DNA from 3 places in the Roseateles microcysteis genome. Region 2 is predicted to be linked to each of the others. Evidence: predicted binding sites of a transcription regulator. Region 2 holds the regulator's gene; each other region holds the start of a gene.
What was found. The regulator FNR, encoded in region 2, switches genes on or off when oxygen is low (the NO sensors DNR and NnrR bind a similar motif). The targets are predictions, from matches to a motif close to TTGATNNNNATCAA.
Positions count from the first base shown of each region.

Region 1 (5,158 bases), on a different contig from region 2:
GTCGTGGTCGCCTCGATCTCGGGCTTGAATGCGGCAGTGACGGCCGCATCGCTGCTGATGATGCCGGCCACCGCCCGCGTGGCATTGGTCTCGGTCTGGCCGCGCCAGCGCAGCGAGAGATCGAACTTCTGCTGCTGGCGCGCCTGGTTCAGGCGTGCCTCTTCGGCCAGGCTCTTGGTTCGCGTGGCGGAGGACAGCGTCATCAGTACCACCACAACGGCCAGGCCAGCCACCGGCATCCAGAGCTTGCTACGGACGGAAAAATTCATGCATCACTCCTGCACCAAGACAGTGCCGGTTATAACCCGTCGCGCGCCCCGGGCGTTTGTCCGCGCAGGGCTGTTACGCTAACCGCCACCGCAATGCGCACCACGCTCAGCCACTCCATGAGTTTTCTGGCCATCGACATCGGCAACACGCGACTGAAATGGGCGCTCTATGCCTCGCCCCAACCCGGCGCCGTGCTGTTGCAACATGGTGCGGTGTTCCTGGAAAACATCGACCGCCTGGCCGAAACCGAATGGGCTGCGCTGCCGGCACCGCACAGCATGCTGGGCTGCAACGTGGCGGGCGATGCGGTGCGCCGCCGCGTCGAGGAGCAGCTCGAGCTCTGGGACATCGAACCACGCTGGGTCGTCTCGGCGGCTCATGCCGGCGGCATCACCAATGGCTACGACCACCCGAGCCGGCTGGGCACCGACCGCTTCGTGGCCTTGATCGGCGCGCGCTCGCTGGTGGTGCGCCGTGGCCTGCCGCGGGCCTGTCTGGTGGTCATGGTGGGCACAGCGGTGACCGTCGATGCGCTGGACGCTGAAGGCCATTTTCTGGGCGGCCTGATCCTGCCGGGCCACGGCATCATGCTGCGCGCGCTGGAAGGCGGCACGGCCGGCCTGCGTGTGCCGACCGGCGAGGTCCGGGAGTTTCCGACCAATACCTCGGATGCGCTGACCAGCGGCGGCACCTATGCCATCGTCGGCGCCATCGAGCGCATGCACCGTCATCTGCAGCGCCGCTCAGGGCAATCGCCGCTCACGGTGATGACGGGTGGCGCAGGCTGGAAGGTGGCACCGGCCGTGGAGCTCGAGCACGAGCTGCACGAGAGCCTGATCTTCGACGGGATTCTTGCGCTGCAGGCGCAGCGACTGGCGCTGTAGCGGCCGGTCAGCCGCCGTCCTTCAGCTGCGCGCGCAGCAGCTGGATCTCCTCGCGCAACTCGCGCATCTGGGCGTGCACGTCCCGCAGGATGTCGTCTTCCATCCGGTGTTCAGAGGTTTCCACCCACATGGCTGCGATGGCCGCAGTCACCAGCGACAGCACGGCATAGCCCAGCAGCACCACGAAGACGGCAAAGATCCGCGCGGCCGGCGTGCTGGGCACGAGGTCTCCGTAGCCCACCGTGGCAGCGGTGGTGAAGGCCAGCCACAGGCCCTCGCCCAGCCCCTGGACCCGAGGCTCCAGGGCCCAGAAGCCGACGCCGCACAAGCCCAGCACCACCAGGGCAATCAGCAGCAGATAGGTCAGGCCGCCGCGCGTCACCCAGGACTTGATCGCCCAGACCATGCGGGCGAGCGTCAGCAGCGCCACCAGCAGGCGCGCGGCCAGCGCGCCATGCGAAGCGGTACTGGGCGGCAGGCTGGCGGCGGCGAGCAGGCCTGTCACCAGCACCAGGTCAAGAGCATTGGCGCGCAGGTAGTCGAGGGGATCCGGCAGTTGCCTGGCGACTCGCCAGAGCGACACCAGAACCAGCAGGGCCGCGCCCAGGTAGATGGCGATGGCCAGTGGCGTCGGCAGGTTGTCCAGCAGCTCGATGTAGAAGGCTGGCACTGTGCACATCAGGGCGATCAGCACCGGCCAGCGCCATCGCGCCTCGGCCCGGCTGGCGGCGGCATTCATCGGGTGGGGCTTGGCCAGCCCCCAGCTACGGGTGGCGATACGGTGCGGCATGCTGCACAGCCTAATCCCGGGCCGGCCGCAGCGCCTTGAGTCGCGTCAAGCCTCGCAAGGTGCGCGGCCGTCGGTCAGGCCTGCCGTACCGTAGTTCCGACATCACATCCCTGCGGGATATGAGTCTTCTCTGAAGCGCGAAAGCCCTAGGCTTGTCGCACTTTGACGCGCGAGTGCTCGTTGATGCCCATCGCGCCGAAGAACAGGGCCACCAGGCGGTGCGCCTCGGTGAAGATCACCGCGCGGTTCTCGCTGCGCCGGGTCAGCACCCAGTTCAGCAGGTCGCCCGCCGCCATGAAGTCCAGGCGTATCAGCAGCGGGCAATGGATGATGATGGTGGTGGCCGCACCGAGCTGGCCGGCCATGGTCTTGAGCGTTTCGCCGATGTCGCCGGTCAGCTGGCCACTGAGTTCCAATTGAGCATTGGCCGAGAGCTGGGCCATCTCGGTGATCTGGGATTCGAGGAATCCGGTGGTGTGCTCGCTGCCATGCACGGTCGAGTTGGGCATGCCAGCGGTGGACAGCGACTGGCCGCTGACGCGCACCCGGCACTTGGTCGGCTCCCAGGACGGCGGCGACACCTCGTAGGTGACGCAGTAGTCGATCGCCGCTTCGTCGAAATGATCGGGCCGGTTCACCAGGCGCAGCGCTTCGAGGCGCAGCATCCAGAAGGCCGTGTCGGTGGCACGCACCGAGACCGGCGCCAGGTCCTTGAGCTGCTGCAGGAACTGGTCGCCCGAGAGCCAGCGGATGTCCAGCGGTTGCGTGGCCCAGTTGCGGAACAGCTGGCGGAGGCGCGTGGCACTGTCGCTGTCCAGGGTCTTCAACGGACCCCAGTCCAGCACCCAGGGCATGGGCATCATCTGGCAGCGCTGCTCCAGCTTGATGATGGCTTCCAGCGTCAGCTGCTCGGGCGCGGTCCAGCTGACGCCGCCGGCCTTGGCATTGGGGACGCGCTCGTTGCGGGCGGCATCGGCCACCAGCTTGGGCATGGAGAAGTACTGCGGCGCTGAAAGGCCGAACTGCTGCGCGTACTCCAGTGCCAGCGGCTCGAACTTGGCGGCCTGGCCGGTGGCGCGGTAGAGGTCGAACAGCACCAGCCAGGTTTCGGCATGCAGATTGCGCGGGCCGCCAGCGCGGGTCAGCTCGATCAGGTCGCGCTCGCAGCTTTCGTAGTCGGCATTGGCAAAGGCGATCACCGCGTTGTCGAGCTCGGCGTCATGCACCAGTTCGGCGGGCTCGGCCGGGGCCGACACCGGCGGCGGCATCGGCAGTTCGGGCCCCGGCGGCGGTGCCACGGCAGACGGTGGCGGGGCTGCCGGGCGCTGCTCGGCCAGCTTGAAGCTGAGCGTCGGCTCGACCTCGAAATGCAGATCGGGCAGGCGGCTGGGCGCGCCGCTGGACGGTGGCGACATGCCGGCACCCATGGTGGCCACGGCCGGAGTCGGCGGTGCCTCCAGGCGCTCCACTTCTTCGGGCGAAGAGAACTCGCTGACGCGGGCGGCCGGCGGCTCGGTGGTGGTCGAGGCGAAATGGATGGGGCGGGTGCTGGTCTCGAAGAAACCGGGCGGGTGGGCCGCCTGCTGCACCTGGGTGTTGGCGAAGTTCTCGCCGGCCATTTGCTGCTCGATCTGGTCGATCTTGGCCTTCAGCCCCTGCTCGAGCTTGGAGTCGATGCCGCTGTTGCGGGCTCCGCCGCTGGCGCCGCGCTCCATGTCGTCGATGCGCGAGGAGGAGCCGCCCAGTGCGGCCAGTTGCTCGGGCGTGAGGCCCTCGCGGCGGATGCGGCGCAGCATGTCGAGCTCGCGCTTGCGCACGAAGTCGTTGCGGCGCTTGCGTTCCACCATCGCGCGCAGCTCGGCCTTGGCCGCATCGGCCTCGGGGTCGTCCTGGCGCGAATTCAGCTCGGCCCAGTCGGTCGTGGGGTTGGCCACGAAGCGCGCGACCTTGCGGAAGAAGCTCTCGCCGTCTTTCGGATCAGTCATGCGCGCGGGTCGGGCTGGTCTTCGAGCTGTTTGTTGAAGCTGTCAATCGCCGAACATCTTCTGCTTGAGCTCGCGACGCTGCTGAGCTTCCAGCGAAAGAGTAGCGGTCGGGCGGGCGATCAGCCGGCCCAGGCCGATGGGCTCGCCGGTTTCATCGCAATAGCCGTACTCGCCGGTGTCCAGGCGGGCCAGCGATTGCATGATCTTCTTCAGCAGCTTGCGCTCGCGGTCGCGGGTGCGCAGCTCCAGGGCATGTTCTTCTTCGATCGTCGCGCGGTCGGCGGGGTCCGGCACGATGGAGGTGTCTTCGCGCAGGTGCTCGGTGGTTTCACCGGCATTGGACAGAACGCCGTCCTTCAGCTCGGTGAGCTTGCCGCGGAAGAACTCGATCTGCTTGTCGTTCATGTACTCCGACTCTGGCATGGCCAGCACTTCGGCGTCGGTCAGATCCTTGCCAGCCTTGGTCTTCCAGGCATTGACCAGCTTGGGGTCGGCTTTGGCGGGGGTACGGGGGCTTTCAATCACGGGACTACTCATTTGGCGCGTTGGCGGCTTGGGTGGAGCAAAACGATCTGCGAATCGGCTGGTGCTGCTGGCCGGGGCTGCCACCTCGGCAACAGGCGCCGCTGCGGCGGCCTTGGCCTTGGTGGTTTTGGCGGCCGGCCGCGCCTCGGCGCTCGCTGCGTGCGCCGGGGTGGACTTGGGGGCCGTGGTCTTGCTCACTATCGTCTCCTCGCTTGGGACTTTATACCTGCTCAGGCCGGGCCGAAACGCATTTGTGTCAAGGATTTATAGGCCTTGAGCCAAGCTCGGGCGCGGCGGATTGTAGCCATGCTTGTCTGCCTTGTTGCTGACGGGAGATCCTGGTGCTTGCCTGGGCCGGGCCAACCCTCGGTCGGCCCCTGGCCACGGGCTCAGACCAGGCAGCCCTCCAGGCCTTGCAAAAGAATGTCTTTCGGCAGGTCGATGCCGATGAACACCATCTTGCTGATCTTCTTCTCGCTGGGCAGCCATTTGGGGCCCAGGTCCGAGCCCATCAGTTGGTGCACGCCCTGGAAGATCACCTTCTTGTCGCTGCCCTTCATGTGCAGCACGCCCTTGTAGCGCAGCATCTTGGGACCGTAGACCTGCACGATGGCGCCCAGGAAGTCCTCCAGCTTGGCCGGATTGAAGGGCCGCTCCGCCTTGAACACGAAGGACTTCACGTCGTCGTCGTGGGCATGGTGGTG
Region 1 covers NZ_JBAJMV010000006.1:365,861-371,018, reverse strand. The annotation lists gene V3596_RS18375 (methyl-accepting chemotaxis protein) at 1-269, opposite strand, end outside; gene V3596_RS18370 (type III pantothenate kinase) at 387-1,154, shown strand; gene V3596_RS18365 (potassium channel family protein) at 1,162-1,944, opposite strand; gene V3596_RS18360 (hypothetical protein) at 2,091-3,929, opposite strand; gene dksA (RNA polymerase-binding protein DksA) at 3,972-4,688, opposite strand; gene V3596_RS18350 (CobW family GTP-binding protein) at 4,844-5,158, opposite strand, start outside.
Region 1: the regulator FNR is predicted to act here: its motif matches at 1,980-1,993, upstream of V3596_RS18365 (potassium channel family protein).

Region 2 (5,158 bases):
CGCGACTGAGTCCTGATCAGATGAACGTGCTCGCAGCCTACGTGTGGTCGCTCTCGCACAACGGGCCCAAGCAGTAAACCCTGATGAATCAGTCCGAAGATTCCAGCGTCCAGGTCATCTCGCTGTACAAGGCCCAGGACAAGATCCATCCGCGCGCAGTTCACGGCTGGTTCGCGGCCTGGCGCTGGGCGCTGGTGTGGGGCACGCAGTTGCTGTTTTACGGGCTGCCCTGGCTGGAGTGGAATGCCCGGCAAGCTGTGCTGTTCGACCTCGGCAGCCGGCGCTTCTACATCTTCGGTCTGGTCCTGTATCCGCAGGACTTCATCTACCTGACAGCGCTGCTGATGATCTCGGCCTACGCGCTGTTCCTGTTCACAGCGGTGGCCGGGCGGCTCTGGTGCGGCTATGCCTGCCCGCAGACGGTCTACACCGAGATCTTCATGTGGGTGGAGAAGCTCTTCGAGGGTGACCGCCAGGCCCGCATCAAGCTCGACAAGGCGCCCTGGAACTTCAACAAGCTCTGGCGCAAGAGCGGCAAGCAGGCTGCATGGATCGTGTTCGGCCTGTGGACCGGTTTCACCTTCGTCGGATACTTCACGCCGATCAAGGTGCTTGCCGCCGAGGTCATGAGCTTCGGCCTGGGGCCCTGGGAGACGTTCTGGGTGCTGTTCTATGGTTTTGCCACCTATGGCAATGCCGGCTACATGCGCGAGCAGGTCTGCAAGTACATGTGCCCGTATGCGCGCTTCCAGAGTGCGATGTTCGACAAGGACACGCTGATCATCAGCTACGACAGCGAGCGCGGCGAGCCGCGTGGTTCGCGCAGCAAGAAGGCGGACCCGACAGCCCAGGGCCTGGGCTCCTGCATCGATTGCACGCTTTGCGTGCAGGTCTGTCCGACCGGCATCGATATTCGCAAGGGCTTGCAATACGAATGCATAGGCTGCGCCGCCTGCATCGACGTCTGCAACGACGTGATGGACAAGATGAGCTACCCGCGGGGGCTGATCCGCTACGACACCGAGAACGGTCTGTCGCAGCACCTGACGAAGCTGCAGCTGATACGGCGCATGTTCCGGCCGCGCGTGATGGTCTATTCGGCCGTGCTCTTGCTGGTCTGCATCGCACTGGTCTACAGCCTGGCCACGCGTGCCCCGGTGCGCATGGACGTGGTACGTGATCGTGCCAGCTTGGCCCGCATCGTCGAAGATGGCCTGGTCGAAAACATCTACCGCGTGCAGTTGATGAATGCCACCGAGCAGCCGCAGATGCTGCAGCTTGATGCACGCGGTCTGCAGGGCCTGAAGCTCGCGGCGCCGGTGAGCCTTACGCTGGCGCCGGCCGAAGCCCGCTGGGTTACGGTAGCGCTGCGCTTGCCGCCAGAGGCCGCCACGGCGGCCGGTGCTGGCGCTCAGCACATAGAGTTCGTCCTGAATGGCGCGGGTGCGGCCCCCCTCGCCGAGAAATCCACCTTCGTGGTGCCACGATGAATACAGAGCAAGGAGTCCCCATGTCCGACGCAATCCATGCAGCCAAGCCCTGGTGGCGCTATCGCTTCATGTGGCTGGTGATTGGCGGCCCTGCCGCCGTGGTGGTGGCGAGCTTTGCCACGCTGACCCTGGCCATCACGCATCCCGATCCGGTGATCGAGCAGGCCTCGCGGCCCTCGGCCGAGGGCATCGACGATGCCGCTCAGCAGCCTGCGATGCGGGCCCGCAACCACGCGGCCACGGGCGGCAAATGAGCACCGAGCCGGTCAGCGGGCGAGGCCTGGCGATGGTCGTGCTGTGGCCGGCCTTTGTGATGGCCGGTGTGCTGGAGGCCCTGGTCTTCGCGCAGGTCGACCCCAGCGAGCTCTGGATCAGCGAGCACCTGAGCCTGTCGAGCCAGGGCGTTTACACGCTGACCTTTCTCGTCCTGTGGCTGGTGATCAGCATTGCATGCGCCATCAGCGTGTTGATGGCCCGCATGCCGGATGAAGAAGAAAAAGGGCGCCGCAGCGCCCCTCACTGGCCCCGCTGAACGTCAGTTCGCGGCGCAGTTCGTGCCGTTGACCAATTGCTGCAAGCCTGCCTGGTCGATGATGCGGATCTGGCGCTGCTTCACTTCCAGCAGGCCGTCGTCCTGGAACTTCGAGAATGTGCGGCTGACGGTCTCGAGCTTGAGCCCGAGGTAGCTGCCGATTTCTTCACGCGTCATGCGCAGCACCAGGCTCGAAGCCGAGAAGCCGCGCGCCTGCAGGCGCTGCGTGAGGTTCAGGAGGAAGGCGGCGAGGCGCTCCTCGGCGCGCATCGACCCCAGCAGCAGCATCACGCCATGGTCGCGCACGATTTCGCGGCTCATGATCTTGTGGAACTGGCGCTGCAATTCATTGAACTCGCGCGACAGTTCTTCCAGGCGGCTGAACGGGATCACGCACACCTGCGAGTCCTCAAGCGCCACGGCGTCGCAGCTGTGGTGGTCGCTGCTGATGCCGTCCAGGCCCAGCAGTTCTCCAGCCATCTGGAAGCCAGTCACCTGGTCGCGGCCGTCTTCCGACGACACGCAGGTCTTGAAGAAGCCGGTGCGCACCGCGAAGATCGACTGGAAGGGGTCGCCGCTGCGGAACAGCGCTTCCCCGCGCGGCACCTGCTTGCGCTGGCCGACCATGTTGTCGATCTGGTCAATGTTTTCCTGGCTCAATCCGACGGGCAAGCAGAGCTCGCGCAGATTGCAGCTGGAGCAGGCGACCTTGAACGGCTCGGGCTTGATAGGGGTGCTGGCGCTCATTGCGGTATCGGTGAACATGATGATCCTCAATCGTTGGCGCATTGTTCTCTGCCGCAAGCGATGAGAGATTGATCCGGATCAAGTCTGAAGGCGGGGAGCTTGGTCACAGTGGCGTTCATGGTCAAGACGCTCACCGAATCCACCGCCGGCATCGATGCCGACCTCCTGCGCCGCTTCGACGTCGCCGGCCCCCGCTACACCTCGTATCCTACCGCCGACCGCTTTGTCGAAGCCTTCGGCAAGACCGAGTACATCCAGGCGCTGGAGCAGCGCAAGGAAATGGTGGGGGGCAGCGCGCCCTTGTCGGTCTACGTGCACATACCGTTCTGCGAATCGGTCTGCTACTACTGCGCCTGCAACAAGGTGATCACCAAGCACCATGAGCGCGCCGGTGAATACCTGGTCGCCTTGCGCAAGGAGATCGAGCTGACGCTGCGCCACCTCGACCGGCAGCCGCAGGTCTCGCAGATGCATTTCGGCGGCGGCTCGCCGACCTTCCTGAGCGATGCCGAGCTCGAGGGCTTGATGGGCGACCTGCGCCAGGCCTTCCGGCTGCAGCCGGGCGCCGAGGTGTCGATCGAGGTCGATCCGCGCACGGTCAATGCCGAGCGTCTGGCCCATCTGCGCAAGATCGGCTTCAACCGCCTGTCCTTCGGTGTGCAGGACTTCGATCCGGACGTGCAGAAGGCCGTGCACCGCGTGCAGAGTCATGACAGCGTGGTTGACCTGATGCGTGAGGCCAGGGCGCTGGGCTTCGAGTCGATCAATGTGGACCTGATCTACGGACTGCCGCTGCAGACGTCCACCTCGTTCGCGCGCACCGTGGCCCAGGTCGCGGCATTGAAGCCGGACCGGATCGCGCTCTACGGCTATGCGCATCTGCCGCAGCGCTTCAAGCCGCAGCGCCGCATCGACGCGGCCGAGCTGCCGCAGGCCGGCGACAAGATCCAGATGCTGGCCGGTGCGATCAGCGGCTTCCTTTCCAATGGCTACAGCTATATCGGCATGGACCACTTCGCGCTGTCCACCGATTCTTTGGCCGTGGCCAAGCGCCAGGGGCGGCTGCATCGCAACTTCCAGGGCTACAGCACGCAACCGGATTGCGACCTGATCGGTCTGGGCGTCTCGAGCATCGGCCGTGTGGGTGCCACCTACAGCCAGAGCGTGAAGACGCTGCCTGAGTATTACGACGCCCTGCGTCATGACGCGCTGCCCACCGCGCGCGGCCTGGCCCTGAATCGCGACGACCTGGTGCGCCGCGCGGTCATCATGGCCTTGATGTGCCAGGGCCGCGTGGAGTTTGAATCCATCGAGCTGGCGCACCTGGTCGACTTCAAGCGCTACTTCGCTGCCGAGCTGGAGAAGCTCCACGCGCTGGCCGAAACGGGCATGGTCGAGATTGAGCCCGGCGCGATCCAGGTGACGGCGCTAGGCTGGTACTTCGTCCGCGCCGTGGCCCTGGTGTTCGACCGCTATCTGCAGGCCGACCAGCAACGCGCGCGCTTCTCGCGAATCATCTGAACGCTGCCATGCTGGATGCTGCACTCGCCGGATCTGCCCTGCTGATGGGTCTCGCTGGCACGCCGCATTGCCTGGCGATGTGCGGCGCGGCGGCGACAGGCTGCAGTCGCGGTGGGCGCAGTTCTATGGGCGCTTTCCAGCTTGGGCGCCTGCTCAGCTACGCGCTTGGTGGCGCCATCGCTGCCGCCAGTGTTGGTGCCCTGGCCTGGCTCGGCGGTGCTGCGGCCTGGCTGCGGCCCCTGTGGTTGCTGGTTCATTGCGCGGCGCTGCTGCTGGGGCTTTACCTGCTGGTGTTCGCCCGGCAACCGGCCTGGCTGGGCCAGATTGGCAGGCAAGTCAGTGAGCAGGCAGGCGAGGTGAGGCTGGCGATGCCTGGCGCCGGGCGGGTCACCCTGTCCGCCCCGGCGCGGTCCGGTCTGCTCGGCCTGGCCTGGGTGGCCTGGCCCTGCGGCTTGCTGCAATCCGCCTTGCTGACCGCTGGCCTGGCCAGCAGCGCCCCTGCCGGTGCCCTGGTCATGGCTGCCTTTGCCTCAGCCTCGGGCATCGGGCTCGCGCTGGGTCCGACGCTGCTGCGCTCGCTGGGCGCACAAGGCACGGGCTGGGCCATTCGTCTGGCCGGCCTTGCCTTGGCCGCTGCGTCCACCTGGGCGTTGGCCATGGGCTTGTGGGACCAGATTGCTGCGTTCTGCAGCTAGCCCGCGCCGACCCGCCGAGCGCAAGACTTATATAAGACTGGGCTCCCAGTCTGGCCCGGCTGTCCTAGAATCGCCTCTCTAGTTGTCCCACCACTGCGCCTGATTGTTGGCCGACCTGGATACCCCATGACACTGCAGCAACCGACCATCATCTACACCTTGACCGACGAAGC
Region 2 covers NZ_JBAJMV010000001.1:294,074-299,231, reverse strand. The annotation lists gene ccoP (cytochrome-c oxidase, cbb3-type subunit III) at 1-77, shown strand, start outside; gene ccoG (cytochrome c oxidase accessory protein CcoG) at 84-1,490, shown strand; gene V3596_RS01365 (hypothetical protein) at 1,511-1,744, shown strand; gene V3596_RS01360 (hypothetical protein) at 1,741-2,022, shown strand; gene fnr (fumarate/nitrate reduction transcriptional regulator Fnr) at 2,026-2,787, opposite strand; gene hemN (oxygen-independent coproporphyrinogen III oxidase) at 2,887-4,290, shown strand; gene V3596_RS01345 (sulfite exporter TauE/SafE family protein) at 4,299-4,985, shown strand; gene V3596_RS01340 (NADP-dependent isocitrate dehydrogenase) at 5,112-5,158, shown strand, end outside.

Region 3 (5,158 bases), 250 kb from region 2:
TCGCGCTTCACCGCGGCCAGCGTGGCCAGGCATTGCGGTGCAAACACGTACCAGGCCAGCAGCGAGAAAGCGGTGGGCAGGCTCCAGCTCTGCGCGATCAAGGGGCCAAGGGCCTGCGCTGCATCGCCGGAGGCAGCCGAGAGTGCATAGACCGTCCCGAGTGCACTGATCGCCACTTCGCGGGCGGCAAGACCGGGCACCAGCGCGAGGCTGATCTGCCAGTTGAATCCGATGGGCTCGAAGATCACCGCCAAGCCGCGGCCCAGCCAGCCGGCAATGCTGTACTGGATCGGCGCCCCGGTGGCACCTTCGGGCGCGCCGGGGAAGCTCGACAAGGCCCAAAGCGCTACGGTCAGCACCAGGATGATGCCGCCCACGCGGCGCAGGAAGATCTCGGCCCGTTGCCACAGGCCGATGGCAATGTTCCGTGGCTGTGGCCAATGGTAGGCCGGCAGTTCCATCATCAGCGGCCGGGTCTGCGAGCCGTTGGTGAAGCGCTTGAGTATCCAGGCCACTGCCATCGCACCGACGATGCCGGCGAAATAGAGCGCGAACAGCACCAGGCCTTGCAGTTCGATGCCGCCCCGCAGCTCGCGCTGCGGGACGAAGGCGCCTATGAGCAAGGCATACACAGGCAGCCGCGCCGAGCAGGTCATCATCGGCGCGATCATGATGGTGACCAGGCGGTCGCGCGGGTTGGCAATCGAGCGCGTGGCCATGACGCCGGGAATGGCGCAGGCAAAGCTTGAGAGCAGCGGAATGAAGCTGCGGCCCGACAGGCCCACCGAGCCCATCATGCGGTCCAGCAGGTAGGCCGCGCGCGGCAGGTAGCCCGACTCCTCCAGCACCAGGATGAAGAAGAACAGGATCAGGATCTGCGGCAGGAAGGCCAGCACGCCGCCGGCGCCGGCAATGACGCCGTCCACCAGCAGGCTGCGCAGCCAGTTGTCGGGCATCAAGGTGATGGCTTGCTGGCCCAGCCAGGAAACGCCTGCCTCGATCAGGTCCTTGGGCGGCTCGGCCCAGCTGAACACTGCCTGGAACAGCAGGAACAGCAGCACGGCCAGCAGGGCCGGGCCGAAAACCGGATGCAAAACCCAGCGGTCCACGCGGTCACTCGGCAGCTCGCTGCTCTGTGCGGCCAGGCCCAGTTCACCGAGGATGCTGTTGACGCGGGCCTGGTCCGACTGATCGGCATGGCCCTGGGCGCTGAGCCCCGAGATCTGCAGAGGGCGCCAGTGATCGCGCTGCTCCAGCACGCCGGTAAGCTCGGCAATGCCATCGCCGTGGGTGGCGACGGTCTTGATCACCGGCACACCGAGGCTGCGCGAAAGCGCCTCGGCGTCGATATGGATGCCGCGCCGAGCCGCCAGGTCGGCCATGTTCAGGGCGACCACGCAGGGCAGGCCCAGGCGCTGGATGCCCATCAGAAGGCGCAGATTGCGCCGCAGGTTGGTGGCATCGAGCACGCAGACCACGAGGTCGGGTTTGCGCTCGCCCTTGGCACGGCCGGCCAGCACGTCGCAGGTCACGCGCTCGTCGGGCGAGCGCGGGTACAGGCTGTAGGTGCCGGGCAGGTCGAGCAGGCGCAGCGTCTTGCCGCTGGCGGTCTTGATCCGGCCTTCCTTGCGCTCGACGGTCACGCCGGCGTAGTTGGCCACCTTCTGGCGGCTGCCGGTCAGGCGATTGAAGAGTGCTGTCTTGCCGCAGTTTGGATTGCCCACGAGCGCCAGCAGCAGGCCGGCAGGATGGACATGGATGGTGGCGCTGTGCTGCTGCATGCCGCTTCAGGTGGCGGCAGTTGCCGAGACCCTGATGCAGGCCGCCTCCGCCTTGCGCAGGGCAAAGGTCGAATGCCCGATGCGCACCACCAGCGGGTCGCCACCCAGGGCGGCACGCGTCATCAGGCGGACTGGCTCGCCGGGCACGAAGCCGATCTGCTCCAGCCAGGGCCCCCATTCCGGGGCTTCCGCCGGCGCCTGCACCGCGTCGATCTGCATGTCGGCGCCAACGGGTGCTTCAGCGAGGGTGGTGGGGGTGGGTGTCGGAGTCATTGTTCTGTGCCGCAGCGGTTCTGGCATCTTAAACGAGACTGATTCTCATTGACTGATGTAAATCAAGCCCGGACCGGCTTTCGGTGGTGCCCCGAAACAGTGCTTGCATTGAGCCCCGAAATGCGCCCCGGAATGAGCGCCCAGAAAATTTGCGCAAACCCGCCAATGCTGGGGCGCAAACGTTTAGTAGTTCCCGCAGGCTGCTTGTACACTGCGGCTCCTTAAAATGCCGGCAAAGCAGTCTCGGGCAAGGGCCAGGGGCGCGATATAAAGCGGCAGGGTGCCGGGAATGGCGCCCACCTTCACAACAGCCTGATCGGTACTCCCATGAAGCTTGTTTCCTCGTTCAGCCTCGGCGTTGTCGCGGCGGCCCTGTCTGCAATTGCCAGCGTGCCCGCGGTGGCCGATCCGGCGGTGATCTTCGACATGGGTGGCAAGTTCGACAAGTCTTTCAACGAATCGGCCTACCGCGGTGTCGAACGCTGGAAGCAGGAAACCGGCAAGAACTACCTCGAGTTCGAGATCAGCAATGACACCCAGCGCGTGCAGGCGATCCGCCGCATGGCCGAGCGTGGCGCCAACCCCATCATCTCCATTGGCTTCGCACAGGCTTCGGCCTTGCAGCAGGTGGCCAAGGCATTCCCGAAGACGCAGTTCGCCATCATCGATGCAGCTGTCGTCGCGCCCAATGTGCAGTCGGTACTGTTCAAGGAGCATGAAGGCAGCTTCCTGGTCGGCGCCATGGCCGTGCTGAGCAGCAAGACCGGCAAGGTCGGCTTCGTTGGCGGTATGGACATTCCGCTGATCCGCAAGTTCCAGTGCGGCTACGAGCAAGGCGTCAAGACGGCCAATCCCAAGGCCGAGGTCTTCTCCAACATGACCGGTACCACGTCCACCGCATGGAACGACCCGACGCGCGGCGGCGAGCTGGCCAAGGCGCAGTTCGCCAAGGGCTCGGACATCGTCTTCGCTGCCGCTGGCGGCACGGGCTCGGGCGTCTATCAAGCCGCCAAGGATGCGGGCAAGCTGGCCATCGGCGTTGACAGCAACCAGAACCACATTCAACCCGGCACGATGCTGACCTCCATGGTCAAGCGCGTGGACGTCGCGGTCTACAACGTCCTGAAGGGCTTCCAGCCCGGCGTTCAGAACCTGGGCTTGAAAGAAGGCGGCGTGGACTACGCGATGGACCAGCACAACGCCAAGCTGGTGAGTGCGGCGGTCAAGGCCAAGGTCGATGCCTACAAGGCCGACATCATTGCCGGCAAGATCAAGGTGGCCGACTACATGGCCGACAACGCCTGCAAGTACTGATCCGTTCGCGGCATGTCTGAACCCCTTCGTGGCGCTTCGGCGCCATCCTTGCATCCTGCGGTCCGTCTCTGCGAGATCGACAAGCGCTTTGGCGCCGTGCAGGCCAACCGCGGCGTGAGCCTGGCGGTGGCCGAGGGTACGGTGCATGGGATCGTGGGCGAGAACGGCGCCGGCAAGAGCACGTTGATGGCCATCCTCTATGGCTACTACCAGGCGGATGGCGGGCATATCGAGGTGCGTGGCGATCGCGTGTCCATCAGCAATTCGCACCAGGCCATTGCGCTGGGCATCGGCATGGTCCATCAGCATTTCATGCTGGTCGATACGCTCTCCTGCCTCGACAACGTGATGCTCGGCGCCGAGCCCAGCTTCTGGCTGAAACCTGGCGCCAAGACAGTGCGTGCCGGCCTGCAGAAGCTGATGATTGATACCGGCCTGCAAGTGCGGCTCGATGCGCTGGTGGGCGAGCTGCCGGTGGGCGAGCTGCAGCGCCTGGAAATCCTGAAGGCCTTGTACCGCGGCGCCAGGATCCTGATCCTGGATGAGCCCACGGCCGTGCTGACGCCGCAGGAAACGCTGCAGCTGTTCGACACGCTGCGCAAGCTGCGCAGCCTGGGTACGACCATCATCATCATCACGCACAAGCTCAAGGAAGTGATGGCCTTGTGCGATGCAGTGACGGTGATGCGCGCCGGCCAGGTCATCAAGACCTGCGCCATAGCCTCCACGAACCCCGAAGACCTTGCCGAAGCCATGGTGGGCCGCAAGGTCAACCTTGGCCGCACCGCCGGCGCGGCCAAGCCTGGCGCTGATCTGCGCTTGTCGGCCGATGGAATTTCGCTGCGCAACGAGCAGGGCGTGGCCGTGCTCTCCGATATCAAGCTGCGACTTCAGGCAGGCGAGATCGTCGGCGTGGCTGGCGTCTCGGGCAATGGCCAGAGCGAGCTGCTGGAAGTGTTGTCGGGCATGCATGCGCCGGACGCCGGCGAGCTGCAACTGGCCGGCCAGAAGTTCACAGCCGCGAACTGGCTCAACCCCAGCCGCGCCCGTGAGCTGAAAGTCGCGCATGTGCCGGAAGACCGCCACGTCTGCGGCATGGTGATGAGCTTCCCCGCCTGGGAGACGGCGGCGCTGGGCTACCAGCAACAGTACGCGTCCAAGCCGCTGGCCTGGGGCATGGACCAGCAACGCATGCGTTCGCTGACCCGCGAGATGCAGGAGCGCTTCGACGTGCGCCCGCGCGACGAGAACCTGGGCTCCAGCAAGTTCTCTGGCGGCAACCAGCAGAAGCTGATCCTGGCCCGCGAGATCGGCCAGGCGCCCACTGTTCTGCTGGTGGGTCAGCCCACGCGCGGCGTGGACATCGGCGCCATCGAGTTCATTCACAACCAGCTGCGCGCCTTGCGCGATGCCGGCTGCGCTGTGCTGCTGGTCAGCTCGGAGCTGGACGAAATCCTGGCCCTGGCCGACCGCGTGATCGTGATGAACGGCGGCCGCATCACCGGCGAGCTGGGCATCGATCAGTGTGACGAAAAATCGCTGGGCCTCTTGATGGCGGCCCAGGCGAGCGAAGCCGCGGAGGCCGCTGCATGAGCCATCAAGCCATCTCCTTGCCGCGCTGGATCGACATCGGCCTCCTGCCGATGTGGAACCTGTTCGTGGCGCTGCTCGTCACCGGGGCTGTCGTGGTCCTGATCGGCCAGAGCCCGCTGCAGGCGCTGAGCATGCTCCTGCAAGGTTCGCTCGGCAGCGTGCGCGGAATCGGCTACACGCTGTACTACGCCACCACC
Region 3 covers NZ_JBAJMV010000001.1:44,000-49,157, reverse strand. The annotation lists gene feoB (ferrous iron transporter B) at 1-1,781, opposite strand, end outside; gene V3596_RS00205 (FeoA family protein) at 1,788-2,054, opposite strand; gene V3596_RS00200 (BMP family lipoprotein) at 2,382-3,368, shown strand; gene V3596_RS00195 (ABC transporter ATP-binding protein) at 3,381-4,961, shown strand; gene V3596_RS00190 (ABC transporter permease) at 4,958-5,158, shown strand, end outside.
Region 3: the regulator FNR is predicted to act here: its motif matches at 2,107-2,120, upstream of V3596_RS00205 (FeoA family protein).